3 regions of the Comamonas resistens genome follow, and region 2 is predicted to be linked to each of the others. Evidence: predicted binding sites of a transcription regulator. Region 2 holds the regulator's gene; each other region holds the start of a gene.
What was found. Region 2 encodes FNR, which switches genes on or off when oxygen is low (the NO sensors DNR and NnrR bind a similar motif). Its sites were predicted from a motif close to TTGATNNNNATCAA; they were not measured.

Region 1 (10,124 bases), 1.5 Mb from region 2:
TGCCGGGAATCTCGGTGTTCAGGGAACGCGTGCCGATCAGACCCATGACCCATGGGATATGCACGGCAAAGTGGGTTTCGCGCGCTTCACGGTCCGGAAAGCCGAAGGCCGTAAAGGCCGCAGGCGCAGGCTCGGTCTCCCACATGGCCTCGATGGAAGCCAGCTTCATCTTCTGATGCTCGGACGACAGATAGCCAGACTCATCGCCAAGCACCACCACCGACAGCGAGGCAGCCAGGCCAAACGAGGCGGCCACTGTCATCGAGCGCTTGGCCAGATGCAGGTGACGACCCTTGAGCAGATACCAGGCCGACACACCCAACACAAACAGCGAGGCCATCACATAGCCTGCAGATACCGTATGCACAAATTTGGCCTGTGCCACAGGGTTGGTCAGCACGGCAAAGAAGTCTGTCACTTCCATGCGCATGGTCTGAGGATTGAAAGCCGCACCCACAGGGTTCTGCATCCAGCCATTGGCCACCAGAATCCACAGTGCGGAGAAGTTGGTGCCGATGGCCATCAGGCAGGTCACGATCAGGTGCTTGAGCTTGGAGAGGCGATCCCAGCCGAAGAAGAACAGACCCACAAAGGTCGCCTCCATGAAGAAGGCCATCAGACCTTCAATGGCCAGCGGCGCACCAAAGATGTCGCCCACATAGTGGCTGTAATAGCTCCAGTTCATGCCGAACTGGAACTCCATCACCACGCCGGTCGCCACGCCCATGGCAAAGTTGATGCCGAACAGCACGCCCCAGAACTTGGTCATGTCGCGCCAGATGGTGCGGCCTGTCATCACAAACACCGTCTCCATGATGGCGACGAGAATCGACAGGCCCAGCGTCAGCGGCACAAACAGAAAGTGGTAGAGCGCCGTTATCGCGAACTGCAGTCGCGATAGATCGACGATATCGAGGTCCATGGTCAGGTCCTTTCTCTCGGTACTTCAAAAAATCAAACGGAAAATTCTTCGGCCTGCCGCGGCTCTTGGCCCCGCATGCCCACGCCCGAGGCATCCGGGCGCAGCCGGGCAATCAACTGTTCAAACTCTGGCGTGCCACGCAAGGCCTGTTTTTGCACTGCTCCTGCCTGCAGGCACAGGATCCGGTCCGCCAGCCTGGCTTCGCGCTGCCAGTGCGTGGCAAAAATCAGCGTCCTGCCTGCTGCGGCTTGTGCCAGTCTTTGCAGCACATCTGCGGCCGTGGCCGCATCCAGCCCCTCGCTGACCTCATCCAGCAACCAGCAGGAGCGTGGGCTCAACAAAAGCCGCGCCAGTGCCAGCCGGCGTGACTGCCCTCCGGACAGGCCCAGACCGCCCTCGCCCAATATGGTGTCCAGCCCTTGTGGCAGGGCCATGACGTCACTCTTCAATCCTGCAGCTTCCAGCACATGCCACAGCTGCGCATCGCTGGCATCCTGGTCGGCCAGCTTCAGGTTCTCGCGCAGGCTGTCCTGAAAAAGCTCGGTACGCTGCGTCATCCAGCTGGCCGCCTGGGCTTGCACCACTCCGTGTTCGGCATTCAACTCACCGGCCATCAGCTGCAGCAGCGTGGTCTTGCCGGCACCGCTGCTGCCGATCAGGGCCACCCGCGCGCCTGGAGCCACCATCAGGTTCACCGGGCCCAATTGCCTCAGTTGCGCAGCCTGCAACTGCACCGCGTTCTGCTGCGGTGCTTGCAGCTTGTTCCTTGGCGCCGGCTCTGCATCGCTGACCAGTGCAGGCCCCAGGCGGCGCATCGCCAGCCAGGTACGCCCAGCCTGTTCAGCGCCTCGGCGCAGGGCTGCAAACGGCTCCAGCGCCGATAGTGCCAGCAAAATGCCCAGCGCCGCAACCGGAATATCGGCCCAGCCCTGCTCTACCAGCCAGGCCATCAGCAAAACCGATGCACTCAAAGTAATAGCAGATACCGCGCCATAGGCCTTGGTTGCAGCGGCTTCCGTACGATAGAGCTGGGCATCGGCATCGGCTGCACGCGCATCGCTGCGCAAAACCTGCTGCATCTGGCTTTGCAACTGGCCTGCCATCAGCAGCTCGGCCTGCCCTGCCACCAGGTCCACGGTCTGCGCACGCATGGTCTCCAGCACCATGGCTCGGCGCACGGCTGCCTTGCGGCTGCGCAAGCCATGCCACAGCGCTATGCCCCAGCCCGCCAGCAGCAGCCATGCCAGCGCAATCAAGCCCAGCCACCAGCGCATCACCCCATAGGCCAGGGCCAATAGCAAGGCCGCCCCCAGGGCTGACACCGCAGGCACCAGCAGCCGCAGATACAGGTTGTCCAGCGCATCCACATCGGATGTCAGCCGCTGCAGCAGGCGCACCGGGCGTTGCAGCAGCAGGCGCGCCGCCTGCGGGCGAGCCCAATGGAGAAAAAGCTTCTGGCGCAATGCGGCCAGCACCGCCAGCGTGGCATCGTGCGTGACCATGCGTTCGGCATAGCGCGCGCCCGTGCGTCCCACGGCCAGCAGGCGAATGCCTGCCGAAGGCATGAAGACGTCAAACACCAGTGCTGTCGCGGGCAGCAGCCCCGCCAGCGCAGTGGCCGTAATGAACCAACCCGACAGCCCCAGCAGGGCCATGCCCATGAGCACGGTCAGCGATGCCAGCGCGGCACCGCCCAGCCAGAGCTTGCGCGGTGCCATCTGCCCGAGCTCACTCAGCAGCTGGCGCATGGAGACATGTTGCCGGCTCATGCTGACGGCTCCTCTGCCTGCAATGGCCGAAGCGGCAGGACAGGCAGCTCGATCACGCGATCCATGGCGGCTGCCAGCTGTGCATCATGCGTGGCTACCAGCAAGGTGCGCCCTTTGGCCATCCGCCGAAGTGCCTGTGCAATCTGGGCCGCTGTCACAGGATCCAGGTGGGCCGTGGGCTCATCGACCAGCAGCAGCCCGGCCTCTTCCCGGACCGCCAGCCGGGCCAAGGCCAGTCGCACAACTTCGCCGCCTGACAGGCCCGCGCCCCCTTCGCCCAGGCTCATGCCGGCACGCGAAACCAGGGCCTCGTCCAGATGAGCTTGCTGCGTGGCCGCAGCGATCTGCGCTGCAGATACCTTGTCGCGCCCCAGTCCGATATTGCGCGGCACCGAGCCTGAAAACACATGGGTCTGCTGGCCCATCCAGCCCATGCGGCAGCGCAGCCGGGCCGCGCTGCCCTCATCGAGGACTTCGCCATCGAGCTCGATACGGCCTTGCTGAACCGGCAGCAGGCCTGCAATCTGTGCCAGCAGCAGCGACTTGCCGCTACCGCTGGGGCTCCACAGCGCCACATGCTCGCCAGACGCCACGCTCAGGGACAAGGGAGCCAGCGGGCTTTGAGCACCGGGTGCCTGCACCATCAGATCGACAACACGCAATTGAACAGGCTGGCAAAGCGCTGTGCACTCATCTTTCAGTAGCACTCCTGCCCCCACAATGGCGACAGACTGAGATTGCATATTCTTCAAAGTCTGCAAGGCAGCTTCACCCGCTGCGCGGTCATGCCAGACTGCAGACAGCTCGCGCAGCGGTTCAAAGAAGGCAGGAGCCAGCAGCAGCACAAACATGGCCTGACCCAGGCTGAGCTTGCCGCCCCAGGCACCGAACTGCAAGGTGCCCAACAGGTGAAAACCGATATAGACGGCAACCATGGCCACACCCAATGCAGAGAACAGCTCCAGCACGGCAGAGGACAAAAAGGCAATGCGCAGCACGCGCATGGTGCGGGCGCGCAGGCCTTCGGCATGCTCGCGCAGGCGCTGCCCCGTCATGTCCACGGCCTGCAAGGCCCGCAGCGTGCTCAGGCCGCGCAGCCTATCCAGCAGAAACGCATTCATTTCGCCCAGCTGCAACATCTGCTCTTCGCTGGCGGCCTTGGCGCGCCAGCCCACAATGGCCATGAACAAGGGAATCAGCGGCGCCGCAACTATCAGGATCAAAGCTGCCACCCAGGACTGACTGGCCACAACAGCCACGATGGCCAGCGGCAGAATACGCACGCGCCACATGGCGCTTTGATAGCGCGCCAGCCAGGGCACGATGGACTCGGCCTGCTCGACCACCGCGCTGGCCGCCTGGCCCGAAGCGACGCGCGCCTTGTCCAGCGGCGAAGCCTGGCCCAGGGCCCGCACCACCTGGGCACGCAACTGGCTCAGTTGTTCACGCGCAGCGCGATTGGCCAACCAGCCGCCATGCCCGTCCAGCCAGGCACGCAGCAAGCCCAGCAGCAACACGCCAGCAGCCATGGGCCAGATCTGCACCACACCTAATCCATCCGCCATGCGCTGCACGGCCCAGGCCAGCAACGCGGCCTGAGGCAACCAGATCAATGCAGCCGTCATCTGCCACAAAGCCCCTGCGCTCGGGCGGCGCACATCCACCGCCATGGCGGCTGATGCCGTTTCCATGGCGGTCTGAGTACTTGCGGAGGAAGAGGAAGGCATTGATCTGAATTTCTCAATTTTCAGTATTTACTGAAATTAAAATAATCTTACTCTTTTTTTGACAATCATCATGGCGGCTGCGGCAAAAGCCAATTGAAGGACTTGGACGACATTGACTGGCATCAAATCCAAGTGCAATTCACAAGGGTTAACCCTTGATGTCTGATGTACTTGAGCAACATCAAGAGCGCTGATGGCACAAAAAAGGGCCGGCGTCAAGTCCTTAGTGCAAGTCGCGCGGGGCTTGAAACCATATACGGGGCAATAAGTTAGCTCTGTTTTGTGCCGCTTGCAGGGGATTCGGCGTTGTGGGCTGGGAGCCACATGAGAGCCTTGGGAAAGCAAGTCGGGGCGTGCTATGGCGACGAATGCCCCAATTCCGTGCTGCCCGGATTCGCGTATACCAAAGAGATGCTATCGTACAGTAGAATTTTCTGATTTTTCGATATTCATCAGGATCTGATGCGAGGACAGAGTGGCGCAATCAATGAGCAAGCTGTTTCCTAAAAACCATGAAGCTTTCGTTGGTGACAAGAGTCTTCAGGGAAAAATCAAGTCGCTGGAAGACAGGATTGAGCAGAGCTATCAGGTGCATCAACTGATGCAGTCACTCCAGGCGATCGCGGAAATAATTGAACCCCATTCCGCTCCTAAGCAGAAATTGCCAATTCCACCGGATCTCCTTGCGAGTTTTGAGGAAATTCTCAAGGATGCCCCTCCTCCAACCCAACTCGACATGGATCGGGAGGCCATATGGGGAATGGTGGGGCGTTCTGGAAAAATGTACGTACTGGCGTTTTTGAGTCCGAAACTGTGGCAGAGCCTTGAAGTTTTATTCTCCGGCATAGTTGTTGGATATATTCAAATGTTTGCCGGAGGGGATGGGCGCTCCAAGCTCGATTATTTGCGTGTATTCAAGGGCAATGAAGATCTAAAGGTCGCACACGAGAAATTCGACAATCTCAGAAACAAGCAGTATGCCCATAAGGAGCTAGAGCACGATCGTCACCGGATCTCCTATTTTGTCGATAACCAGGGGGGCATCGCTATCGACGTAGATGGTGCACAACACACAAGGCACTACCATCTTGCCTTGACTATGGATTTACTCCGATGCCTTGCAGAGGTTTCCGCGTACCTGAAGCAAGATATTAAGGAGCGCAGCGAAAACCTCATTAAAAAACTGACGGAGACCGAAAAGTTGGTTTTGATCGAATATGCAAACCCGGCATGACCCTGGACTCAGGGCAGCACTCCCAACTCTTGAATTGATCCGCGCCACGAGGCAGCTGCGGCCTAAATTACTTGTTATGCTGCGGAAACGGTGCAGACAGCCTCGTACTTGCCGTTCTCCAGTTGACGATAAACGACCTTTCCTCCAGCAAGGTAAATGCGACAGAGGATGCAGTCCCATTCTGAGCCATGGAGCTGGATAAGTGCTTGAAGTTCAGGTGTCTCGATCAGTGAAGTTGGAGGGATTTCAAATCCTGTTCTCAGCTTCGATTGCAAAGAAGCCAGAGTTTCAAACGCTGCATCGTGCGAGATGTCTGTGCGGTCAATTTCAAATGTTATGGATCCACCATTCACCTTAAAGGCGTTCCATTCTTCATTCTTCTCTGCCGTGTATGTGATAGCCATAATTTTCCGATAATGTTGGATTAAAAAACCAAACTACCAATAGACGACTTAGTGCAGGGCATCGCCAGTCATCCTAAGGCACGGCAATCTCAACGCGCTCATTCGGTAGAAAACACTTGCAGCCCTAAGGCTTTAGGATAGGCTGAATGTCTATTTCTATCCAAGAATTGACATTATAGAATTCCGTTCAGGTTTTTGTTGCCTCTACTTAGCCAGCTTCCTGAATCCCCGATCCCCCGCCATGAACGCCTCCAGCATGTGCGGGATCAGCGTCACTGCATCGACCGTCTCGCCATACGCCTGCGCGTGCAGCGCGGCGTAGCGGTCGAGGTCGGCTTTCAGGCTGGCTGGGCATGCGAAGGTCAGCTTGACGTTCTCTGTCTTGGGCAACGGCCCCAGCCGCAGTTTCCTGGTCGTGCTCATCGTGAAGTCCCCTTGTTGAAGAACAGCGGCTGATAGGGTCGCAGCACCAGATCGCGGTTGACGATGATGCGTACCGACAAGCCGGGGCGGCTGGTCAGCGTGGGTTGGATGTTGAGGTTGCGCCGGGTCACTTCCTGGCCGACCTGGTTCACGGTGTCCTGCAGGCTGTCGCGCCCGGCGATGATGACGCGATCACCGTCCTGGCGATTCTCGGGTGCGGCCAGTTCGGCACCGACGCCCAGCAGCGTGGTCAGCACGGCACCGGCAAAGATCCGATCCCAATGCCAGTCCACGTCGTCTTCCAGACCCGCATACCCTGCTGGGTCGGTGCCGACCAAGTTGTCGAGCGTCAGCGATGACGTATCGGGCAGGATGATGCGGTTCCACACCACCTGCACGCGGCTCTGCCCATAGCTGACCTGGCTGTTGTACTTGCCCAGGATGCGCGAACCCTGCGGGATCAATAGGAACTTGCCAGTGGCCGTGTCGTAGATCGGCTCCGTCACCGTGGCGATCACGTCGCCCGGCAGGTCGGACTTGATGCCCGTGACCAGTGCCCCGGCAATGACCGTTCCAGCCATGACCTGATATGGCGATGCAGGCATTTGCAGGTTGCCGGAGTTACGGGTTTCCGCAGAGCCGCCAGTCAGAAACGCCTCTTTCTGGTCTTGCCGGTTCTGCACGGCAGTCGGATCAGCAGGCTGGGCCGCCGTCGAGGCCGGGCCAGCGGCCAGCGGATCGAAGGCGGCATTGGCGGCGAAGCCCGGCGCGGTAGCGACCTGCGACTGCGCCACGGGCGCAGCCTGCGGAGCGCCAGTGCGGAAGAATACCGATGAAGCCGCAGCCGCTTCTGCTTCCTTGCGTAGCGCATCGTTGGGGTCGTAGCCTGGCGCGGCATAAGTGGCGGCGACCGGCTGCTGCGAATTGACGATGGCTGGCCCCAGATCACCCGGCAGCGGTGGCCCCAGCTCCGGCACATCGGGCGGCAGCGCTGGCAACTTGGAATAGTCGGTAGGAAGTTGGTCGAGGCCTTCTGAGCGCGAGACGCGATCCACGTTGTACAGCTCCGTGGATTCGCCTGCACCGCGTTGCTGCGGTTGCAGCGACCAGATCAGCGCACCCATCACGCCAACCGACAGGCCGCCGGCGAGGATGGCCAGCGTGCGCCGGTTCAGGCGCGTAACCGGGCGTGGTTGGGCGCGCAGCGCCACCGCCTCGGGTGCCACCTTGTCCGCCTGCGGCGTGGCAAGGTCGGGAATGTCGTCCTGGCTCATGCTCAGTTCCTCCCGGCGATGCCATCCGTGCGCTCGATGCGCACCACGTCGCCCTTGTCGGCCCCCAGACGCAGTTCGGCCGCACCGAACAGGCGATCCACGATGTAGTACGGCGAGCGGAAGCGGTAATTCACCAGTTGCCCGTCGCCCTGCGCGCCAATGACGAACAGCGGCGGCAGCTCGCCTTGGGCGATGCCTGCCGGGAACTGGATATAAACCTTCTCGCCATCATCGAAGGCACGCAGCGGCTTCCACGGCGGATTGCTGCCGCTGATTGCATAGCGAAAGCGGATGTTCTCCAACGACAGACCCGCATCAACCGGCGCGGCAGCGTTGGCGGCTTGCGCCTGGCGCTGCAACGCCAGCATCCGATCCTTGGGATAGTCCCAGGACACCGACGCCATCCATGCCTTGTCGGTCGAGGTCAGTTCCAGCAGGTACGTTCTGCGGCTGGTGGTGATGACCAGATTGGTCTTCAACCCGGAACGGATAGGCTTGACCAACACATTGACACGCAGATCGACCCCGCTGCCGCTGGAGGTGTCACCCACGATCCAGCGCACGGTATCGCCCGCAGCGACCGTCACCAGTTCCTCGCCGGGCTGGAGCGCGATCACCGTCACGCGGCCCACGGACGCATAGACTTGGTACAGCGCGCCATCGGTGAAGGGCCAGACCTGGATCGCATTGACGTAGCCCTCGCGGGTCGGTGCGATCCGTGCTTCGGCATTGGCGCGGGAGACGCGCACTTTCTCGTCGGCGGGCTCCGGTGCCACCGGGGCCGCATCAACGTCCGGCAGCGGCTTCAACTGCGCGGGCAATGCCAACGGTTCGGGCACAGCCACGACTTCGATGGGCTTGGGCGGCTCGGGCAATGGCTGCGCCTGCACCGGCTCATCGAGCGAGATCACCAGCGGCGGTTTGCCCTGCGTGGCGCAGCCCGCAAACAGGACAGTCGATGCCAGCAGGATCTCCGGCAATACGGTTCTACGGAAACGTGCATTCATGGTTTGGCTCCTTCAGAAGAATCCAGTTCACGGCTCCACGACAGGCCATTGACGTAGATGCCCAGCGGGTTGCGGCGCAGGCGTTCTTCGGTGCGCGGGGTCTGCTGCACGATGGACACCACCGCCGTCCATCGCTCCAGCCCGGCAGCCGCACCATTGACGTAACGGCGTTCCGTCCAGCGCACGTTGAACGACGCATCGCTGGCGCGAACCACACTGGTGATCTGCACCGTCACCGACTCCTTGCCGATGCGGGCGAACGGGTCATTCACCCGCGCGTAGTCGTTGAGCACCGCCGCGCCCCGGTCGGTGGTGTAGTCATAGGCATCGAGCCAGTTCTGGCGCACGACGATGGGGTCGATGGACAGCGAGCGCACCAGCGTCACGAAGCGCGCGATGTGGTGCGCCGTCTGCGCATCGGTGGGCCGGTACGGCGTGGCCGCTTCGCCCACGGTGCGCACCTGGCCGGACTGATCCACCTCGATGACATAGGGCGTGACGATGGACTGGGCCGAGCGCCACACCAGGCCACCGGCCATCAGCAGCGCGAGCGCCAGGCAGCCGAAGGCCATCAGCCGCCAGTTCTTGGCCTGCACGCGGGCCGAGCCGATGCGCTCGTCCCAGACCTGGGCAGCGGCTTGATACGGGGTGGCAGGCTGCGGCGTATCGGCATAGCGCACCTGCGGTCGTTTGAATCGCATGGAGTTTTCCTTGAAAGTCAGTTATCGGAATCCCGCAGGCTCGGGCCTTGGCCCGAGCCGCCGCCATCGCCACCGCGCAGCGTGTGCGCGGCCGTGGTGGTGGCCTGGGTGAGTTGTTGGCGGCGTTGCAGGCGCTTGGCCCAGCCGGGTTGTTCCTGCTTCTGCGCGTTGGCCGTGTCACCATCGGCATCGCCTGTGGTGGCCTGCCCGGAACTGGCGGCACCACTGCCTGAACCGCCATCGGTGCCGGAGCCTTGCCAGCCTGCTTTGAATGGCGCGGCAGCCTTGGCCGCCGCTGCCTTGATACCAGCACCTGAGCGTTGGCCTGCCGCCTGTGCGCCGCCCTTGGCGACATTGCCTAGCCCTGCCACTGCACCCTTGGCCCCGCCGCCCGCAGCGGTAGAACCGGCCTGGAAAGCCGACTTCGCGCTGCCAGCCGCCGAGGTCGCGGACCGCACGCCAGCCCCGGCGAGCTTGGCGGCAGCCGGTGCCATGCGAGCCCCGGCCATCACGGCACCGCCCACGCCAGTTGCCGCAGCACCTACGGCCACCGCCGCGCCTGCTGCAGCCACAGCAGCACCGGCCATCGCGCCTGCGCCAAGCTGCGGTGCACCGGATACCAGCCCGGTGGCAATGCCAGGGCCGAAGATCCCCAAGGCCAGC
Region 2 (10,124 bases):
AATTGCTCCTGGGTCGTGATCTTGAAGCTATTGACGGGAAACGGGTGCCTGAGCCAGCCCACACCCAGATGAACATACATGCCTATGCGCAGCTGTCCGATATCAATAGCGACGAATCGATTCACTTTGAGCGAGTCATACAAGATGTTGCATTATGCGCAGTTCCGTAACCTTCAAACAAAAGAGACCGGAAGTTTTGCGCCCTGACCGACTTATCGGCACCAAAGACTCGGTTTGTAGACCAAATCCATCCACAACGCCCATATTGCCACGCCGATCAGCATCAGGCCTGCAATGCGCGTACCCCATTGCGCGCGCAGAACATTCACCTTGCTCTGGCTCAGACGCCACAGCCATGGCCCTCCCACCAGCCACACGCCACTGCCCAGCGCAAATGCAGCCATGGACAAACCACCTTGCCAGGCACCGCCGCTGAGCGCAGCCACCAGCACGGCCGAATACAACAGACCACAGGGCATGAGAGCCCAGGCAAAACCCGCAGCCAGGCTGCCGCCTGGTGCGCTGACCCAGGGCTGAACCTTGGCCCAGGCAGAACGGCCGGCACGCTCCAACCAGACCGGCTGGCGGGCCTGCACCACCATGGCCAGGCCCCAGGCCATGACGACTACATGCATCAGAGCCCAGAGATTTTGCAATGCTGTGGTCTGACTGGTCAGCCAGGAAAGGCTTTCCATGGCCACGGCAGCCACGGCCCCCAGCAGGGCATAACCACCGACACGCCCCAGGTGAAACAGGCTGCTGCGTAGCCACTGGCGCTTGCGCAGACCATGCACAACAATCTGCTGAGCCTGGCTGGCGGCACTGCCGCACGTCACCACGCTGCAAGGAGCAGCACACATGACAAGACAATGGGGCCCACCCACGAGCCCCATGATCAAAGCAGTCCAAACCAGCGAAAACAACATGCGCTAGATGATGCGTGAAAACCGCGTGCGGTTCTTGTCGGCCTGTAAATAACGATCAAACAGCATGGCTACTCCACGCACGAAGAACCAGCCCAGCGCGGTGACATGGAAGCCTTCCTCCTCCAGCACCAGCAAGCCGTTGGCCTGCATCTCTTGCAGCGCCTTCATCTCCGGGGCGAAATATTCACGGAAGTTGATCAGCCAGGCCTGTTCCATGGGCTCATACAGCACAGCGCCCTGGCACATCACCGCCATGATGACAGCACGGCGCACCATGTCGTCGCGCGACAAGGCCAACCCGCGCTGCACGGGCAACTGGCCGCTGTCCAGAGCGTCGTAATACTCTTCCAGCGTCTTGACGTTCTGGCTGTAGGTAGCCCCCACTTTCCCGATTGCAGAGACACCAAGCGCAATCAGATCGCAGTCAGGCTGGGTACTGTAGCCCTGGAAATTGCGGTGCAGACGCCCCTGGCGCTTGGCAATGGCCAGAGAGTCATCGGGCAGCGCAAAGTGGTCCATGCCCACATAGACATAGCCGCCGTCCATGAATGCATCGATCGCGCTGGAGAGCATATTGAGCTTGTCCTGCCCCATGGGCAGGTCAGCAGACTCAATGCGACGCTGTGGCTTGAAGCGCTCGGGCAGATGGGCATAGGCATAAAGCGCTATGCGGTCAGGGCGCAAGGCATTGACCTGCTCCAGCGTACGCGCAAACGATTGAGGCGTCTGCTTGGGCAGACCATAGATCAGGTCCACATTGATGGACACAAAGCCCAGCTCGCGCGCTTTTTCCACCAGGGCAAAGACCTGCTGTGCCGGTTGCTCGCGATGCACGGCTTTTTGCACATCGGGATCGAAATCCTGCACGCCAAAGCTCAGGCGGTTGAAACCCATTTCCTTCAGCGCCTGCAGACGCTCGTTGCTCACGGTGCGAGGGTCCACCTCAATCGAATATTCACCCGCGGGGTCCAGCTTGAAATGCTCGCGCATCAGCGCCATCAAGGCACGCAGCTCGTCGTCGTTGAAAAACGTGGGCGTGCCGCCGCCCAGGTGCAACTGGCTGACAACCTGGCCCTTGCCGCAATGCTCGGTATGCATGGCGACTTCGCGGCGCAGATAGTCGAGGTACTGCGCCGCTTTCTCGTGATGCTTGGTGATGATCTTGTTGCAGGCGCAGTAGTAGCACAGCGACTCGCAGAACGGCACATGGACATAAAGGGACAGCGGCAGCGCGCGGGCAGCCGAATGTGCCTTGCGCTGCTGCAGTGCCAGGGTATAGTCCTCAGGGCCGAAAGCCTCAACAAAACGGTCGGCTGTTGGAAACGACGTGTAGCGAGGCCCCGGAATATCAAAACGGCTTAGCAATTCGGGCGTAACTGCGGTCATGGCTCTTAGTCAGGGTGCACCCACACTGCAGAGGACACCGATATCGAGCTTCTCTTCAGCCTGACCGGATGCCCGTCTTGTTGCAGCGAGCGCGTGTTTTTGGAATCAGTGTCTTCACTGTGCCCCAAGGCAAACCCCTTGTCCTTGATTCACATCAAGGGATAACAAGGCAAGTGCTGCGACAATTTGATCCATCTCATTACCAACCTAGAGGTCAATGAACGGCGCGGCCTCACTCCCTGTGCGTCCGCACCGCTGCTGCAAGCCATGAATCTTCAGACCATCAAAGCATCCTGCTCCAACTGCAATCTGCGTGAACTGTGCATGCCCATGGGCCTGGACGATGAGCAAATGGAGCGCATCGACGAAATCGTCGCCACGCGCCGCAAGATCAAGCGTGGCGGACTGCTGTTCCGCAACGGCGAGGAATTCACTTCGCTGTACGCCATCCGAACCGGCTTCTTCAAGACCTGCGTGGCCACCGAAGACGGTCGCGACCAGGTCACCGGCTTTCAGATGGCCGGTGAAATCATCGGCCTTGACGGCATCGTCAACGACCATCACACCTGCGACGCCGTGGCGCTGGAAGATGCCGAAGTCTGCGTCATGCCTTTTGACAAGCTCGAGCAGCTCTCGCGCGAGGTGACGGCCCTGCAAAACCATGTGCACAAGGTCATGAGCCGCGAAATCGTGCGCGAGCATGGCGTGATGCTGCTGCTGGGCAGCATGCGCGCCGAAGAGCGCCTGGCCGCTTTTGTGCTGAATCTGGTGCAGCGCCTGGCTGCCCGCGGCTTCTCCAAGTCGGAACTGGTGCTGCGCATGACCCGGGAGGAAATCGGCAGCTATCTGGGCCTGAAGCTGGAGACCGTGAGCCGCACCTTCTCCAAGTTCGCCGAAGAAGGCATTGTGGAAGTCAAGCAGCGCCACTTGCGCATTCTGGATACCGAAGCGCTCAAGCGCATTGTCAACAGCCAGCAATGCCAGAGCTGATCTACTAACCCTCAAAAGAACAAAGCCCGCTTACAGCGGGCCTTGTTCTTTTGGAAAGCTTGTCAATCGGCCAAAGGCTCGGAGACGATGCCGTTGTTCAAATCCTGCGCCGAGCGCGCCAGGCTGCGCGTCATCAGACTGCAAAGCAGCATGACCAGCCAGAAGGCGAAGAATGCTGCCGTATAGACGGCGCTGCGCGACCATTCCAGTGGCGACCCCATCCAGTGCACATCCATCGGGTCAACAAAGGCAAAAACCACCATTTCCAGGACTGCGGCGGCCAAAAATGCGGGCCATGCAATCCACATCCAGCGCTGAGTGTCCATCACGAATCTCCTTGGGCTGCGGGGAGCGGTGAGGACATTCTGCACATTGCCGGGCCGAACTGACCAGCCCCTTGCGGGCAAACACCGAGAAACCCAGGCACGGGAATTCTTTAATTGATAGCAGCCAGCGCCTATTAAATCTTCACTTCATAGGTGTCGTTACGCAAAACATAGACTCTACTTGCGCAAGGCGCTTTGAATTTCAGAGCATGCTCCATGAAAAAAGGCCGCTGGGCGGCCTTTTTTCATGGAGTGCTGTGCCCTGCAACCCGGCATCAGCGATCTGTAGGGTGATCTTGTGCAGGCGTTGCCGCATGATTGCGCCCGGTCAGTGCCGGGGCCAGGCTTTTTTGTGATTCGCTCATGCGCTGGTTGATCTCGATGCCATGACGATAGTAATCGGGGTCGATCACGGGGTCAGGCTTGCTCATGGCGATATAGGCCGTGACCAGGCCTGCGACGACCACAACGGCCGGGCCCGCCAGAACCAGCCAGACATGGGCGAACTTCCACCAAGGCTTGCCGTCCTCGGGATGCTGTGGTTTGGCTGCGCTTGCCGCACGTGCTGCGCTTGGGGTTGTTGCCGACATGGCGGATCTCTTTCAATGTGGAACTTTGCCAGTGCGGCGCATCGCCAGATGCGCAGCGCCAGCCAAGCTATTGTTGCGGATAGTCGATAACCTTGCCGTCTAGCGCGGCACCAGGAAAACAGCCTTCTCGGACACGCGCCCACCTTGGGCCTGCACGGCATCCAGATTGAAATGGATGGTGTGCGAACCAGGATCGGCCGAGCCATAGGGAATCTGCAGACGCACGGCAATGCCACGTGTCTCCGCTGGGCCTACGGTCACTTCCTGCTCGGAAGCCACCTCCAGATGATCCAGGCCCACGGCGCTGATGCGGTAGTTCTGCTCGGTCTCCGTGGCATTCATGATCTGCAGGCGGTAAACGTTCTCCAGCTTGCCTCCGGCCACGATGCGCGACAGCGCCGCCCGGTCACGGATGACGTCCACCTTCACGGGTTCACGCATCGCCAGGCTGGCAATCATGGCGGCACTGAGTGCCACCAGCACCGAGGTATAGATCAGCACACGCGGACGGAAGATGCGGCGAATCATCTGCGCATGCTTCCATGCCTTGGACACGGCATTCTGCGTGGTCAGGCGGATCAGGCCGCGTGGATACTCCATCTTGTCCATCACGGAGTTGCAGGCGTCTATGCACAAGCCGCAGCCAATGCACTCGTACTGCAGCCCGTTGCGGATGTCGATACCCACGGGACAGACCTGCACGCAGAGCTTGCAGTCGATGCAGTCGCCCAGACCTTCGGCCTTGTAGTCACTGCCCTTCTTGCGCGGACCGCGCCCCTCGCCGCGCTCTGCGTCGTAGCTGACGATCATGGTGTCCTTGTCGAACATGGCGCTTTGAAAACGTGCATAAGGGCACATGTATTTGCAGACCTGCTCGCGCATATAGCCGGCATTGCCATAGGTGGCAAAACCATAGAACAGCACCCAGAAAATCTGCCAGTTGCCACTCAGGGCCAGCAACTCGACACCCAGTTCACGGATGGGCACGAAATAGCCCACGAAGGTGAAACCGGTCCACAGGGACAAGGCGATCCAGAGGAACTGCTTGAGCGACTTCTTCCAGATCTTCTCGAAAGTCCAGCCGCCCTTGTCGATGCGCATACGGGCACTGCGATCGCCTTCGACCTTGCTCTCGATCCAGACAAAAATCTCGGTATAAACGGTCTGCGGACAGGAGAAACCGCACCACAAACGCCCTGCGACCGCCGTAAACAGGAAAAGCGCCAACGCGCTGATGATGAGAAGACCGGTCAGATAAATGAAATCCTGCGGGTAAAGCACCAGCCCGAACAGGTAAAAGCGACGCGCTTCAAGATCGAAGAGCAGCATCTGGCGCTCGCCCCACTGCAGCCAGGGCATACCGTAGAAGAACAGCTGCGTGAGAAACACCATGATCCATCGCCAGCGCGCGAACACGCCACGGATGGACCGAGAGTAGACCTTTTGCTCGGAAGCAAACAAAGGCACGTAGTCAGGACTGCCGTCCTTGGGCTCGGGTGTGATCGGGATGATCTTGCGCGGTTTGCCTGGCTCGCCGGTCATCGCAGTTCCTTCATATTTTTGTAATTACTGAAATATCCAATGCGAAAAAAGCGGTGCCGCAAAGCACCGCTTTTTCACTCAAATCATTTCTGGGTCTGTGTGTTGGAGAGACTCCACACATAGGAAGCCAGTACGGCGATTTGCGCCTCTGTCAATTTTTCCTTCTGGGCCGGCATTTCATTGTGCTTGCCGTTGTTGACGATGTTCATGATGGCTTGCTCACCCCAGCCATGCAGCCACACATCGTCGGTCAGGTTGGGTGCACCCATGGCCTGGTTGCCCTTGCCGTCCATGCCGTGGCAGGCTGCGCAAGCCACGAACTTGGACTTGCCCAGAGACGCCTTGACGGCATCGTGCGGGCTGCCCGACAGGCTCAGCACATAGTTGGCCACGTTGCGCACGTCTTCTGCAGTACCCACGGCGGCTGCCATGGGAGGCATGATGCCGATGCGACCGTTGGTGATGGTTTCCTTGATCTTGTCGGGTGTGCCGCCATGCAGCCAGTCACCGTCTGCCAGATTGGGGAAGCTCTTGCTGCCGCGTGCGTCAGAGCCATGGCACTGTGCGCAGTTGTTCATGAACAGACGCTCGCCGACGGCCATGGCCTGAGGGTCCTTGGCCATTTCTTCGGTGGGCATGCTGGTGAACTTGGCGTACAGAGGTTCCAGGTCCGCCTTGGCCTTGGCCATTTCCTTTTCGTAGGCACCGGTCTGGCTCCAGTCCAGTTTGCCGTTGAAAGCACCCAGACCCGGGTAGGCTGCCAGATAGGCCAGGCCAAAGACCACGGTGATCACGAACAGACCCATCCACCACTTGGGCATGGGGTTGTTGAGTTCACGCAGGTCACCGTCCCAGACATGGCCGGTCGTGTTGTCGCCGGAGGAGACAACCTTCTTGCGGGCCACCACAATCAGCAGCAGCAAGCAGCCCAGAATGCCAATCAGCGTGATGGCGGCCACATAGACCGACCAGAAATTGTTGATGAAATCGCTCATGAGATGTTCTCGTTATGGTGGTCAGACTCAGTCTTCCTGCAGGAAGGGAAGCTGAGCTGCTTCGTCAAAACGGGCTTGGTTGCGGCGGGCATAGGCCCAGCACCAGATACCGATGAAGCAACCCATCGATGCCAGCGTGGCAACGATGCGCATGGTGGTGATATCCATTTCCAGCCCCTCTCTCTTACTTGACGGCGCGGCCCAGGACCTGCAGATAGGCAATCACTGCATCCATCTCGGTCTTGTCCTTGACTTCGGCCTGAGCACCGGCGATTTCCTCATCGGTGTATGGCACGCCCACCTTGCGCAGTGCGCTCATGCGCTGGGCCACCACGGCGTCATCCACCTTGCTGGTTTCCAGCCAGGAGTAGGCAGGCATATTGGACTCGGGCACCACGTCACGTGGGTTGTTCAGGTGGATGCGATGCCATTCGTCGCTGTACTTGCCGCCCACTCGGTGCAGGTCGGGACCGGTACGCTTGGAGCCCCATTGGAAGGGGTGGTCGTAGACGAACTCACCGGCCACCGAGTAGTGACCGTAGCGCATGGTTTCCGCGCGGAAGGGGCGGATCATCTGCGAGTGGCAGTTGTAGCAGCCTTCGCGCAGATAGACGTCACGGCCCATCAGCTGCAGCGGTGTGTAGGGCTTGAGGCCCGCCACGGCTTCCGTGGTGGACTTCTGGAAGAACAGCGGCACGATTTCCACCAGGCCGCCAATGGCCAGCACGAACAGGGTGAGCGCGATCAGCAGGAAGTTGCTGGTCTCGATCTTCTCGTGAGAAAAGCTCTTGGGAGCTGCGTTATTTTGTTCAGACATTGCCAGTGCTCCTCAATGCTCAGGCGTGGGCCACGGCTGCAGGCACAGCCACCTTGACGGAACGGCCGGCCGTTGCAGTCTTGAAGGTGTTCCAGGCCATGACCAGCATGCCGCCCAGATACAGCAGACCACCGGTGACACGGATCACGTAGAAGGGATAGGTCGCCTTCACGCTTTCCACGAAGGTATAGGTCAGGGTGCCGTCGGGGTTGACGGCGCGCCACATCAGACCCTGCATCACGCCGGCAATCCACATCGCGGCGATGTACAGCACGATGCCGATGGTCGCCATCCAGAAGTGCAGCTCGATCGCGGGCACGGAGTGCATCTTTTCGCGGCCGAACAGACGGGGAATCAGGTAGTACAGGGAACCCATGGTGATCAGACCCACCCAGCCCAGAGCGCCGGAGTGCACGTGACCCACGGTCCAGTCGGTGTAGTGGGACAGTGCGTTCACGGTCTTGATGGCCATCATCGGGCCTTCGAAAGTGGACATGCCGTAGAACGACAGGGACACGATCAGGAAGCGCAGGATGGGGTCGTCACGCAGTTTGTGCCAGGCACCCGACAGCGTCATGATGCCGTTGATCATGCCGCCCCAGCTGGGAGCCAGCAGGATCAGCGAGAACACCATGCCCACGGACTGGGTCCAGTCAGGCAGCGCGGTGTAGTGGAGGTGGTGAGGACCTGCCCACATGTAGGTGAAGATCAGCGCCCAGAAGTGCACGATCGACAGACGATACGAATACACGGGACGACCGGCCTGCTTGGGGATGAAGTAATACATCATGCCCAGGAAGCCTGCGGTCAGGAAGAAGCCCACGGCGTTGTGACCGTACCACCACTGAACCATCGCATCCTGCACACCGGCGTAGGCCGAGTAGCTCTTCATCCAGCCCGCAGGGATGGAGATGTTGTTGACGATGTGCAGCAGGGCCACGGCCAGAATGAAGGCACCGAAGAACCAGTTGGCCACATAGATGTGCTTGACCTTGCGGATGCCGATGGTGCCGAAGAACACGATGGCGTAGGACACCCAGGTCACTGCGATCAGCAGGTCCAGGGGCCATTCCAGCTCGGCGTATTCCTTGCCCTGGGTGTAACCCAGAGGCAGGCTGATGGCTGCGCCGACGATCACCAGTTGCCAGGCCCAGAACGTCAGGCTGGCCAGCTTGGGCATGAACAGCTTGGTCTGGCAGGTGCGCTGCACCACGTAATAGCTGGTGGCGAACAGAGCCGAGCCACCAAAGGCAAAGATCACGGCATTCGTGTGCAGCGGACGCAGACGTCCGTAGCTCAGCCATGGGATGCCGAAGTTGAGTTCGGGCCAAGCCAGCTGGGACGCGATGAACACGCCCACAGCCATACCAACCACCCCCCATACCACGGCCATGATAGAGAACTGTCTTACGACGGTGTCGTCGTAATAGACAGCATTGTTATTTGTTGCTTCCATCGGGCACCTCTTAGATTTCTTGCAAAGTGTTCATTGGTTTCTCATCGGGCTCGTTGAGCCATATCAATCGTCGCGAAGAATGCGTTCACCTTCTTGCTCCACGCTCTCGAACTGGCCCCGGTAAACCGCCCACCAGAGGGCAGCCACGATGGCCAGCACAAGCACAACGGAAAGCGGTATCAACACATACAGAACGTCCATCAATGGCCTCCTTGAGTCAGTGGCATGACGGTGCCCCGCGGCGCAAGAGGCGCGGGGTCGGACGCGTTGCTATCGGTACCCTGCAGCGGCAGCGCACGTGCAAGACGGGCTGCGTTGGCGACGACCAGCAAGGAGCTCAGCGCCATGCCAAGCCCTGCCAGCCAGGCAGGCATCCAGCCCATCAGGGCCAGAGGAATAGAGATCGCGTTATAGGCTGCTGCCCAGCCAAGGTTCTGGCGCACCACGGACAGGGTCCGCCTTGCCAGCAACAGGCTTTGCAGCACTAACTCCAGGCTGTCTCCCAGTACCACGAAGTCTGCTCGCGATTGTGCCAGCGGCACTGCTCTACCAAACGCAAAAGAGACATGCGCTCCGGCTAAAACTGGACCGTCATTGAGCCCGTCACCCACCATCGCCACCTGATGCCCCTGAGCCTGGGCGGCCTGCATGGCGGCCAGCTTGTCCTGAGGTTGACAGTCGCCGCGTGCCTGCTCGATACCGAGCTTGGCGGCGACCGTCTGCACGGCTGCCGAGCGATCACCCGAAAGCAGCTGCACACTTACACCATGTTTTTTCAGATCGGCGATCACCTGCGCTGCTTCGGGACGGACGTCCTCGCTCAAATGAAACTGCACCAGCGGCACCCAGTCACCCCGCACTTCTTCGGCCAGCATCACACTCCGACCTGCTTGTTCGGAGGCCAGCTCGGCCACGCTGCAATGCCGGGCTGAGCCCAGGCGCAGATGCCGGCGTTGGGCCTTGTCCGCCGACTCAACCCAGACATCCAGGCCGCTGCCGGCCACTTCCTGCACGGAATCCAGTTGCCAAGATGTCGCAGGCAACTGCGCTGCTTGCGCGGCCTTGACCAGCGATCTGGAGGCCGGGTGCATGGACT
Region 3 (10,124 bases), 2.6 Mb from region 2:
GGCTTCTCGCACCCCGTGAACTTCGATATGCCTGCCGGCATCACCATCGCTACCCCCACTCCGACCGAAATCGTGATCAAGGGTGCTGACCGTCAAGTCGTCGGTCAATTGGCCGCTGAGATCCGCGCCGTTCGTCCTCCCGAGCCTTACAAGGGCAAGGGCATTCGCTATGCGAATGAGAAGGTCGTGATCAAAGAGACCAAGAAGAAGTAAGGAGCTGCATGATGTTGAACAAGAAAGAGCAGCGTCTGCGTCGTGCCCGTCAGACTCGCATCCGCATTGCCCAGCAAGGCGTGGCGCGTCTGAGCGTGAACCGTACCAACCTCCATATCTACGCCTCCGTGGTTTCGGAAGACGGCACCAAGGTGCTGGCTTCGGCCTCCACTGCAGAAGCCGAAGTGCGTTCGCAAATCGGCGCCGCTGGCAAGGGTGGCAACGTGGCTGCCGCCACGCTGATCGGCAAGCGTATTGCCGAGAAGGCTAAGGCTGCTGGCGTTGAGAAAGTGGCTTTCGACCGCGCCGGTTTTGCATACCATGGCCGCGTGAAGGCTTTGGCAGAAGCCGCTCGCGAAGCGGGCCTGCAGTTCTAAGCGGAGCGGATAGAAAATGGCTAAATTTTCCCCCAAGGTGCAAGACGAAGGTCGTGACGACGGTCTGCGCGAAAAAATGATCGCGGTCAACCGCGTCACCAAGGTCGTGAAGGGCGGTCGTATCCTCGGCTTCGCTGCACTGACCGTGGTTGGCGACGGTGACGGTCGCGTTGGCATGGGTAAGGGCAAGTCCAAGGAAGTGCCTGCTGCCGTGCAAAAGGCGATGGAAGAATGCCGCCGCAACCTGATGAAGGTTGCTCTGAAGAGCGGCACCATTCACCACTCGGTGAAGGGCCATCACGGCGCTGCCAAGGTTGAGCTGCACCCCGCTCCCAAGGGTACCGGCATCATCGCTGGCGGCCCTATGCGCGCTGTCTTTGAAGTAGTGGGTATCACCGACATCGTGGCCAAGAGCCATGGTTCGTCGAACCCCTACAACATGGTTCGCGCAACTTTTGACGCTTTGAAGAACTCCACGACCCCTGCGAACGTGGCAGCAAAGCGCGGCAAGTCGGTCGAAGACATCTTCACCGCCTGATCGGAGTCCAGCACATGACAACACAACAAACTGTCAAGATTCAGCTGGTTCGTAGCCCCATCGGCACCAAAGAGTCGCACCGTGCGACTGTGCGTGGCCTGGGTCTGCGCAAGCTGAACAGCGTCAGCGAACTGCAGGACACTCCTGAAGTGCGCGGCATGATTAACAAGATCGCCTACTTGGTGAAGGTTCTCTGAAAGGATTGATGATGGAACTCAATAGCATCAAGCCTGCAGACGGCGCCAAGCACGCCAAGCGTCGCGTGGGTCGCGGTATCGGTTCTGGTCTGGGTAAGACTGCCGGTCGCGGTCACAAGGGTCAGAAGTCGCGTTCGGGTGGCTACCACAAGGTGGGCTTCGAAGGCGGTCAAATGCCTCTGCAGCGTCGCCTGCCCAAGCGTGGCTTCAAGTCGCATCTGCTGAAGTTCAATGCAGAAGTGACCCTGTCCGAGCTGGATAAGCTCGGCCTGGCCGAAGTCGATCTGGCTGCTCTGAAGCAAGCCGGTCTGGTCGGTTCTATCGCCAAGGTCGTGAAGATCATCAAGAGCGGTGAACTGACAAAGGCTGTCAAGCTCAACGGTATCGGCGCTACCGCCGGTGCCAAGGCTGCCATCGAAGCTGCCGGTGGCAGCATCGCCTGATTAAAGTTCTGAAAGAAGACATCCGTGGCTACTAGCGCAGCTCAAATTGCAAAGACTGGAAAATTCGGCGACCTGCGTCGTCGTCTGGTTTTTCTGTTGCTTGCGCTGGTCGTATACCGTATCGGGGCGCATATCCCCGTTCCGGGCATCGACCCAGCGCAGCTGCAGCAGCTGTTCTCTGGCCAGCAGGGCGGCATTCTCAATCTGTTCAACATGTTCTCGGGTGGAGCGCTTTCGCGCTTCACAGTGTTCGCACTGGGGATCATGCCGTACATCTCGGCATCGATCATCATGCAGCTCATGACCTATGTGGTCCCGACATTCGAGCAGATGAAAAAGGAAGGTGAATCGGGTCGTCGCAAGATTACCCAGTACACCCGTTATGGAACATTGGCTCTGGCCTTGTTCCAGTCCTTGGGGATTGCTGTCGCCTTGGAAAGCTCTCAAGGCCTGGTTCTGAGCCCTGGTTTTGGCTTCCGCATGACTGCGGTGGTCAGCCTCACGGCCGGCACCATGTTCCTGATGTGGCTCGGTGAACAGATCACGGAACGTGGTCTGGGCAACGGCATCTCGATACTGATCTTTGGCGGTATCGCCGCAGGTCTGCCAAGCTCTATTGGCGGTCTGCTGGAACTGGTGCGCACCGGTGCCATGAGCATCCTGGCGGCTATCTTCATTGTCCTCGTTGTGGCAGCCGTGACGTACTTCGTCGTGTTTGTCGAGCGAGGCCAACGCAAGATCTTGGTGAATTACGCCCGCCGGCAAGTCGGCAACAAGGTGTATGGTGGTCAGTCTTCGCACTTGCCACTGAAGCTGAACATGGCAGGGGTCATTCCTCCCATCTTCGCTTCCTCAATCATCTTGCTGCCTGCGACGGTGGTGAATTGGTTCAGTGCAGGAGAATCCATGCGCTGGCTGAAGGATATTGCGAGCACGTTGACCCCTGGTCAGCCGATCTATGTCATCCTTTATGCTGCCGCGATCATTTTCTTCTGCTTCTTCTACACGGCCCTGGTCTTCAACAGCCGGGAAACTGCCGACAACCTGAAGAAGAGTGGCGCTTTCATCCCCGGGATTCGTCCTGGCGAACAGACAGCCCGCTACATTGACAAGATTCTGGTTCGCCTGACCCTGGCTGGTGCGATCTACATTACCTTCGTGTGCTTGTTGCCCGAATTCCTGATCCTGAAGTACAACGTTCCGTTCTACTTCGGCGGTACTTCGTTGCTGATCATTGTGGTCGTGACGATGGACTTCATGGCACAAGTGCAGAACTACGTGATGTCGCAGCAATATGAGTCGCTCTTGAAAAAGGCGAACTTTAAGGCTGGTATTTGATGACAAGGCTGCCCGGGTGGGCAGCCTGCCAAAAGTTAGTAGACGCCCATCGATCTATCGCGGGCATTGTTTCCCGGTCGATAGGCCGATAGTGGATGGAACGTTTTAGGAGAATAGAATGAGAGTTTCGGCTTCGGTCAAGAAAATCTGCCGTAACTGCAAGATCATCCGCCGCAAAGGTGTCGTGCGCGTGATCTGCACTGACCAGCGCCACAAGCAGCGCCAAGGTTGATTGAAAGCATTAGAGGACTAATATGGCACGTATTGCTGGCATTAACATCCCGCCGCACAAGCATGCTGAAATCGGCCTGACCGCCATCTATGGCATCGGTCGCACTACAGCTCGCAAGATCTGCGAAGCATGCGGTATCGAGTATTCCAAGAAGGTCAAGGACCTGACGGACGCTGATCTGGAAAAGATCCGTGACTTCCTGAATCCCATGACTCTGGAAGGTGACCTGCGTCGCGAAACCACCATGAACATCAAGCGTTTGATGGACATCGGTTGCTATCGTGGTTTCCGTCATCGTCGCGGCCTGCCCATGCGCGGTCAACGTACCCGCACGAATGCTCGCACTCGTAAGGGTCCGCGCAAGGGTGCAGCGGCTCTGAAGAAATAAGGGATTGAGAGATCACTATGGCTAAGGCACAAAACAACGCTGCAGCACGCGTTCGCAAGAAAGTTCGCAAGAACATTTCCGACGGCATCGCTCACGTTCACGCTTCGTTCAACAACACGATCATCACGATCACCGACCGTCAAGGCAACGCTCTGTCGTGGGCTTCGTCGGGTGGCCAGGGCTTCAAGGGTTCGCGTAAGTCGACTCCTTTTGCAGCTCAGGTTGCTTCGGAAGTGGCCGGTCGTGCTGCTATCGAACAGGGCATCAAGAACCTGGACGTCGAAATCAAGGGTCCCGGTCCTGGCCGTGAATCCTCGGTTCGCGCCCTGGGTGCTCTGGGCATCCGTATCACTTCCATCTCGGACGTGACTCCGGTTCCCCACAACGGCTGCCGCCCTCAAAAGCGCCGTCGTATCTAATCTTTATCAAGACCACCGCCGCCCAGGTGCATTAGCATCGCGGGCGGCTCCCGTGTTTGCGCACGGTAGATGACACAAAGGAAATCAAGTGGCACGTTATATCGGCCCCAAGGCCAAGCTCTCCCGCCGTGAAGGCACCGATCTGTTCCTGAAGAGCGCCCGTCGCTCCATCGCTGACAAGGCAAAGTTTGACACCAAGCCTGGTCAGCATGGCCGCACTTCCGGTCAGCGCACTTCCGACTACGGTCTGCAACTGCGTGAAAAGCAGAAGGTCAAGCGCATGTACGGCGTGCTGGAGAAGCAATTCCGCCGCTACTTCGAAGCTGCCGATCGCAAGCGCGGCAACACCGGTGCCAACCTGCTGTCCCTGTTGGAATCGCGTCTGGACAACGTGGTGTACCGCATGGGCTTCGGCTCCACTCGAGCTGAAGCACGCCAGCTGGTGTCGCACAAGGCCATCACCGTGAACGGTCAAGCTGTGAACATTCCTTCCTACTCCGTGAAGGAAGGCGACGTGGTTGCCGTGCGTGAAAAGTCCAAGAAGCAAGCTCGTATCGTCGAAGCTCTGCAACTGGCTTCTCAAGTGGGCTTCCCCGCATGGGTGGAAGTGGCTGCTGACAAGGCAGAAGGCACTTTCAAGAAGTCTCCTGACCGCGACGAATTCGCAGCTGACATCAACGAATCCCTGATCGTTGAGTTGTACTCGCGTTAATCCTTAGCAGCGACATTTCTGTAAACCGTTCCCACGGCGCGAGGCATCGCGCCGTGGGTGCTTCACCAGCCTTACCGGTGTAACGAGCCGGGGGTATTGAGAGGAAGTCTGCATGCAAACGAATTTGCTGAAGCCCAAGACAATCAATGTCGAACAGCTTGGTCACAACCGTGCCAAGGTGGTTCTGGAGCCGTTTGAGCGTGGCTACGGTCATACGCTGGGCAATGCCCTGCGCCGTGTTCTGCTCTCCTCCATGGTGGGTTACGCAGCGACTGAAGTGACGATTGCTGGAGTGCTGCATGAGTACTCCTCCATCGACGGTGTCCAGGAAGATGTGACCAACATCCTGCTGAATCTCAAGGGTGTGGTGTTCAAGCTGCACAACCGTGACGAAGTCACCTTGAGCCTGCGCAAGGATGGCGAAGGTGTTGTCACTGCTCGTGACATTCAGACCCCCCACGACGTAGAAATCGTCAACCCTGATCACGTGATTGCCCATCTGTCGCAAGGCGGCAAGCTGGACATGCAGATCAAGGTGGAAAAGGGCCGTGGCTATGTGCCCGGCAACGTGCGCCGCTATGGTGACGAGTCGACCAAGTCGATCGGCCGTATCGTGCTCGACGCTTCGTTCTCGCCCGTCAAGCGCGTGAGCTACGCTGTCGAATCCGCACGTGTGGAACAGCGTACCGACCTGGACAAGCTGGTCCTGGAAATCGAAACCAACGGTGCCATCACCGCTGAAGATGCAGTGCGTGCTTCCGCCAAGATCCTGGTGGAACAGCTGGCCGTGTTCGCCCAGCTGGACGGCGGCGATATCGCCAGCGTGTTCGACGCTCCTGCCGGTGGCCGTGGCGCTGCTACGTCCTTCGATCCCATCCTGCTGCGTCCCGTGGACGAGCTCGAGCTCACCGTGCGTTCTGCCAACTGCCTCAAGGCAGAGAACATTTACTACATCGGTGACCTCATCCAGCGTACCGAAAACGAGCTGCTCAAGACGCCTAACCTGGGCCGCAAGTCGCTCAACGAGATCAAGGAAGTCCTGGCTTCCCGCGGTCTGACGCTGGGCATGAAGCTCGAAAACTGGCCACCCGCTGGCCTGGAAAAGCGTTAATTGCTATAATAGCGAGCTCTACTTGAGCCAGATGGCTTGGGTGAAGTCTCAAAGTGCCTCGGGCAGTACCTGATACGGCTGCCTGATTTAATTTAGAAAAGATCTCCGGATAAAAACGGGGAGCAAAGGAAAAGCACCATGCGTCACGGCAACGGCCTCCGCAAACTGAACCGCACTTCTGCACACCGCAAGGCAATGCTGCAGAACATGATGAATTCGCTGATCGAACACGAAGCCATCAAGACCACCGTCCCCAAGGCCAAGGAACTGCGCCGCGTGATCGAGCCCATGATCACTCTGGCCAAGGTTGACACCGTGGCTAACCGCCGCCTGGCTTTTGACCGCCTGCGTGACCGCGACAGCGTGACCAAGCTGTTCAACGTGCTGGGTCCCCGCAACGCTCAGCGTCCCGGCGGCTACACACGTATCCTGAAGATGGGCTTCCGCGTGGGCGACAACGCTCCCATGGCCTATGTGGAACTGGTTGAGCGCGCTGAAGAAGCCGCTGCAGCAGCTGAATAAGCCTGCTATAATTTGGAAATGCCGCGCGATGGAGCAGTCTGGTAGCTCGTTGGGCTCATAACCCAAAGGTCGGAGGTTCAAATCCTTCTCGCGCAACCAAATTGAAAAGGTCACGACGATGTCGTGACCTTTTTTTTGCCCTGCCGCATGGCGGCAGATCGCGGAGCCCATCCTCAGCCGGCCATGCGACCGAGCTGCGTGCCGATGCGGTGGCGCAGGTGCTCGCGCACCCGATTGGCGATCACATTGGCGATCTCCGGGCTCAGTCCCTCGCTGATATGCAGCACCTCGGTGTAGTGCAGATACAGCAGGCCGCGCAGCGTCCGGAACGCGGCCTCGTGCTCGGCGCCGCAGACGCCGGCATCGTTGGCCAGCACCCGTTCGATGGCGCCGGGGTCGAGCAGTGCGACCTTGCAGATGGCGGCTTGGCGCACGATCTCCAGGTCGATCTCCTCGAGACGACTTTCCCACTCATGAGGCAAGAAGCGGTTGGCTGGCATGTAGGCTGTTTCTCCTGTTCACTCCATGGGCATGCGGGCGTTGCATGTCCGACGCCGAGATACTGGCATGCGCACGCACGTGGCTGCGGGTTTTGCTGGCGGGCTCTTGATGCTGGTCAAACTTTGGTGGCGCAAGAATCGGCGCGGAGACCGAGTCATGCGGCACTGCATCATGATGTCCGTCATGCGGCGCAGCCAGCAATGCCCGTGCAGGCTTCTTGGCTTTTGGCCCGGGCATGCTCCCGTCCTGGCGTCGCAGTGGCAAAGAAAAGGACTTACATGCTCGAGAAAATCGCCTCGCTGTTCCGCTACTTCAAATCGGCCGTGCCGTTCCGTCTGCTGCCCGCGCTGATCGCCACCCTGGTGCTGATCGGTCTGCTGCTGACGCCGGTGCCCGCAGGGTTGGATCCCAAGGCCTGGCAACTGGTGGCTATTTTCCTGACCACCATCGTGGCCATCATCCTCAAGGTCATGCCCATAGGCGTGATGGCCTTGATGGCCATCGTCATCGTCTCGCTGTCCCAGGTCACCTCCACCTCCTCCAAGGGGGCGATCACCGATGCGCTGAGCAGCTTCGCGAATCCGCTGATCTGGCTGATCGTGGTGGCCGTTCTCATCTCGCGCGGCCTCAAGAAGACGGGGCTGGGCAGCCGCATCGGCCTAATGTTCATCGCGCTGCTGGGCAAGCGCACCCTAGGCATAGGCTACGGTCTGGCGATCTGCGAACTGGTGCTCGCGCCGTTCACGCCCAGCAATACGGCGCGCGGCGGCGGCATCGTGCATCCGATCATGAAGTCCATCGCCAATGCCTTCGAATCGGACCCGGCCAAGGGCACGCAGGGCAAGGTCGGCACCTACCTGGCCCTGGTCAATTACCATGCCAACCCCATCACCTCGGCCATGTTTCTGACCGCCACCGCGCCCAACCCACTGGTCGTGGATCTGGTGGCCAAGGCCACGGGCCAGTCCCTGCACCTGAGCTGGACCAACTGGGCGCTGTACATGCTGCTGCCGGGTCTGCTGTGCCTGCTGCTGATGCCGCTGGCCGTCTATCTGCTGTCGCCGCCCGAGCTCAAGGCCACGCCCAATGCCGTGGAATACGCGCGTGCCGAGATGGCCCGCATGGGGCCGCTGTCGGGCAAGGAGCGGGTGATGCTCGGGACCTTCGGCATGATGCTGTTGCTCTGGGCCAATGTGCCGCAAATGCTGTTCGGCCCGGCGTTCACGCTGGATCCGACCGTGGTGGCCTTTCTGGGGCTGTTCACCCTGATCATCACCGGCACCATCGACTGGGATGATGTGCTGTCCGAGAAAAGCGCCTGGGACACCCTGATCTGGTTCGGCGCCCTGGTTATGCTGGCCGAGCAGCTCAACAAGCTGGGCGTTGTCGCCTGGTTTGCCGAGGGCATGAAGAACGCCATCGTCGCCAGCGGCTTGGGCTGGCTGTCCGTGGCGGCTATCCTGGTCGGTGTGTTTGTGTTCTCACACTATCTGTTCGCCAGCACCACGGCCCATATCAGCGCCATGATGCTGGCCTTTCTGACCGTTGGGGCGCAACTGATACCTGCCGACTATGTCGTTCCCTTCATGCTGATGATGACGGCGGGCTCGGCGATCATGATGACGCTGACGCACTACGCGACCGGCACCTCGCCCATCATCTTCGGCAGCGGCTATGTCACGCTGGGCAACTGGTGGCGCGTGGGTGCGGCCATGTGCGTGCTCGAGTTGCTGGTGTTTGCCGTGGTCGGCAGCGGCTGGTGGAAGCTGCTGGGCCTGTGGTGAGGAGGTTCGCATGAGAGTTGCCGTCTTCAGTGCCCGCCGCTACGACCAGTCCCTGCTCACCGAGGCCAATCACGCAAATCCCGCGGCGGGCCATGAGCTGCTCTTCATCCAGGACCGGCTCACGGCCGAGACTGCGGCGCTGGCGCGCGGCTGCGCGGCCGTCTGTGTCTTCGTCAACGACTGCGTGGATGCCGAGGTGCTGCAACTGCTGGCGGACCAGGGCACGCGCCTGGTGGCCACGCGCTCCACGGGCTACAACCATATCGATGCAGCTGCGGCAGGACGGCTGGGCGTGGCCGTGGTGCGCGTGAGCGACTATTCGCCGCACTCGGTGGCCGAGTTTGCCGTGGGCCTGCTGCTGGCCGTCAACCGCAAGATCGCGCGTGCCAGCATGCGCACGCGCGAGGGAAATTTCGAGCTTGACGGCCTGATGGGCTTCGATCTGCACGGCAAGACCGTGGGCGTGATCGGCACTGGGAAGATCGGCAGCCTCTTCGCGCGCATCATGCTTGGCTTCGGCTGCACGGTGCTGGGCCATGACAAGTACCCCGATCCGGCCTTCGAGCAGCAGGGCGGACGCTACGTGCCGGTGCGCGAGCTGCTGGCCGGCTCGGACGTGATCTCGCTGCACTGCCCCTTGACCGAGGAGACGCATCACATCGTCGATGCCGCCTCGCTGTCCCACATAAAGCGCGGCGCCATCCTCGTCAACACCAGCCGCGGCGGCCTGGTGGACACCGAAGCGGCGGTGCAGGCGCTCAAGAGCGGCCAGCTCGGCGGCCTGGCCATCGATGTCTACGAGCAGGAGGCCAGCCTGTTCTTCCAGGACCTGTCGTCCACCATCATCACGGACGACGTGATCCAGCGCCTGGTGTCCTTTCCCAATGTCATCGTCACCGGCCACCAGGCTTTTTTCACCGTGGAGGCCATAGGTCAGATCATGGCGGCCACGGTGGACAGCATCACGGATTTCGAGCGCGGCGCGCCGCTGCTCAACCGTGTGCCCGGCAACTGAGCTGGGCGGCCCGGGACTGCAGCAAGGGCTTTTACCGCAGCCTGTGCATGGGTATTGGGCCGAATCATCGGGCGGGCACGGGCGGAATTCGGCAACGCTAGAATGGCGTCCCTTTGCCGATTTACAGCCCACAGCAGGTGGGCATTTTTGTTACCGCCGCCAGTGCTGTGCCACCTCCCATGACGACTGCTTTTTCCCCCGCCACACTGGGCATAGATTTCGGAACCTCCAACTCGGCGGCCGCCTATCGCATGCCGGGCGCACCCGCGCGCCTGCTGCCGCTGGAAGGCGTCGCCACCGGCATGCCCACGGCGCTGTTCTTCAATACCGAAGA

Region 1: the regulator FNR is predicted to act here: its motif matches at 4,531-4,544, upstream of cydD (thiol reductant ABC exporter subunit CydD).
Region 3: the regulator FNR is predicted to act here: its motif matches at 7,097-7,110, upstream of QMY55_RS21790 (DASS family sodium-coupled anion symporter).

What each region holds. Positions count from the first base shown of each region.
Region 1 covers NZ_CP125947.1:3,621,616-3,631,739, forward strand. Annotated here, with positions in the region: gene QMY55_RS16825 (cytochrome ubiquinol oxidase subunit I) at 1-922, opposite strand, end outside; gene QMY55_RS16830 (amino acid ABC transporter ATP-binding/permease protein) at 955-2,691, opposite strand; gene cydD (thiol reductant ABC exporter subunit CydD) at 2,688-4,382, opposite strand; gene QMY55_RS16840 (hypothetical protein) at 4,906-5,652, shown strand; gene QMY55_RS16845 (hypothetical protein) at 5,727-6,056, opposite strand; gene QMY55_RS16850 (DUF2274 domain-containing protein) at 6,261-6,479, opposite strand; gene QMY55_RS16855 (TrbI/VirB10 family protein) at 6,476-7,753, opposite strand; gene trbG (P-type conjugative transfer protein TrbG) at 7,756-8,760, opposite strand; gene trbF (conjugal transfer protein TrbF) at 8,757-9,461, opposite strand; gene trbL (P-type conjugative transfer protein TrbL) at 9,479-10,124, opposite strand, start outside.
Region 2 covers NZ_CP125947.1:2,110,756-2,120,879, reverse strand. Annotated here, with positions in the region: gene QMY55_RS09945 (HD-GYP domain-containing protein) at 1-125, opposite strand, end outside; gene QMY55_RS09940 (sulfite exporter TauE/SafE family protein) at 213-926, opposite strand; gene hemN (oxygen-independent coproporphyrinogen III oxidase) at 930-2,312, opposite strand; gene fnr (fumarate/nitrate reduction transcriptional regulator Fnr) at 2,580-3,302, shown strand; gene QMY55_RS09925 (hypothetical protein) at 3,365-3,628, opposite strand; gene QMY55_RS09920 (FixH family protein) at 3,904-4,218, opposite strand; gene ccoG (cytochrome c oxidase accessory protein CcoG) at 4,318-5,760, opposite strand; gene ccoP (cytochrome-c oxidase, cbb3-type subunit III) at 5,844-6,755, opposite strand; gene QMY55_RS09905 (cbb3-type cytochrome oxidase subunit 3) at 6,783-6,923, opposite strand; gene ccoO (cytochrome-c oxidase, cbb3-type subunit II) at 6,940-7,572, opposite strand; gene ccoN (cytochrome-c oxidase, cbb3-type subunit I) at 7,592-9,028, opposite strand; gene ccoS (cbb3-type cytochrome oxidase assembly protein CcoS) at 9,092-9,229, opposite strand; gene QMY55_RS09885 (heavy metal translocating P-type ATPase) at 9,229-10,124, opposite strand, start outside.
Region 3 covers NZ_CP125947.1:4,692,067-4,702,190, reverse strand. Annotated here, with positions in the region: gene rplF (50S ribosomal protein L6) at 1-213, shown strand, start outside; gene rplR (50S ribosomal protein L18) at 225-590, shown strand; gene rpsE (30S ribosomal protein S5) at 607-1,128, shown strand; gene rpmD (50S ribosomal protein L30) at 1,143-1,325, shown strand; gene rplO (50S ribosomal protein L15) at 1,337-1,768, shown strand; gene secY (preprotein translocase subunit SecY) at 1,793-3,106, shown strand; gene rpmJ (50S ribosomal protein L36) at 3,225-3,338, shown strand; gene rpsM (30S ribosomal protein S13) at 3,361-3,726, shown strand; gene rpsK (30S ribosomal protein S11) at 3,744-4,145, shown strand; gene rpsD (30S ribosomal protein S4) at 4,234-4,857, shown strand; gene QMY55_RS21810 (DNA-directed RNA polymerase subunit alpha) at 4,970-5,968, shown strand; gene rplQ (50S ribosomal protein L17) at 6,107-6,490, shown strand; tRNA gene QMY55_RS21800 (tRNA-Met) at 6,513-6,589, shown strand; gene QMY55_RS21795 (hypothetical protein) at 6,664-6,990, opposite strand; gene QMY55_RS21790 (DASS family sodium-coupled anion symporter) at 7,270-8,775, shown strand; gene QMY55_RS21785 (2-hydroxyacid dehydrogenase) at 8,786-9,790, shown strand; gene QMY55_RS21780 (Hsp70 family protein) at 9,970-10,124, shown strand, end outside.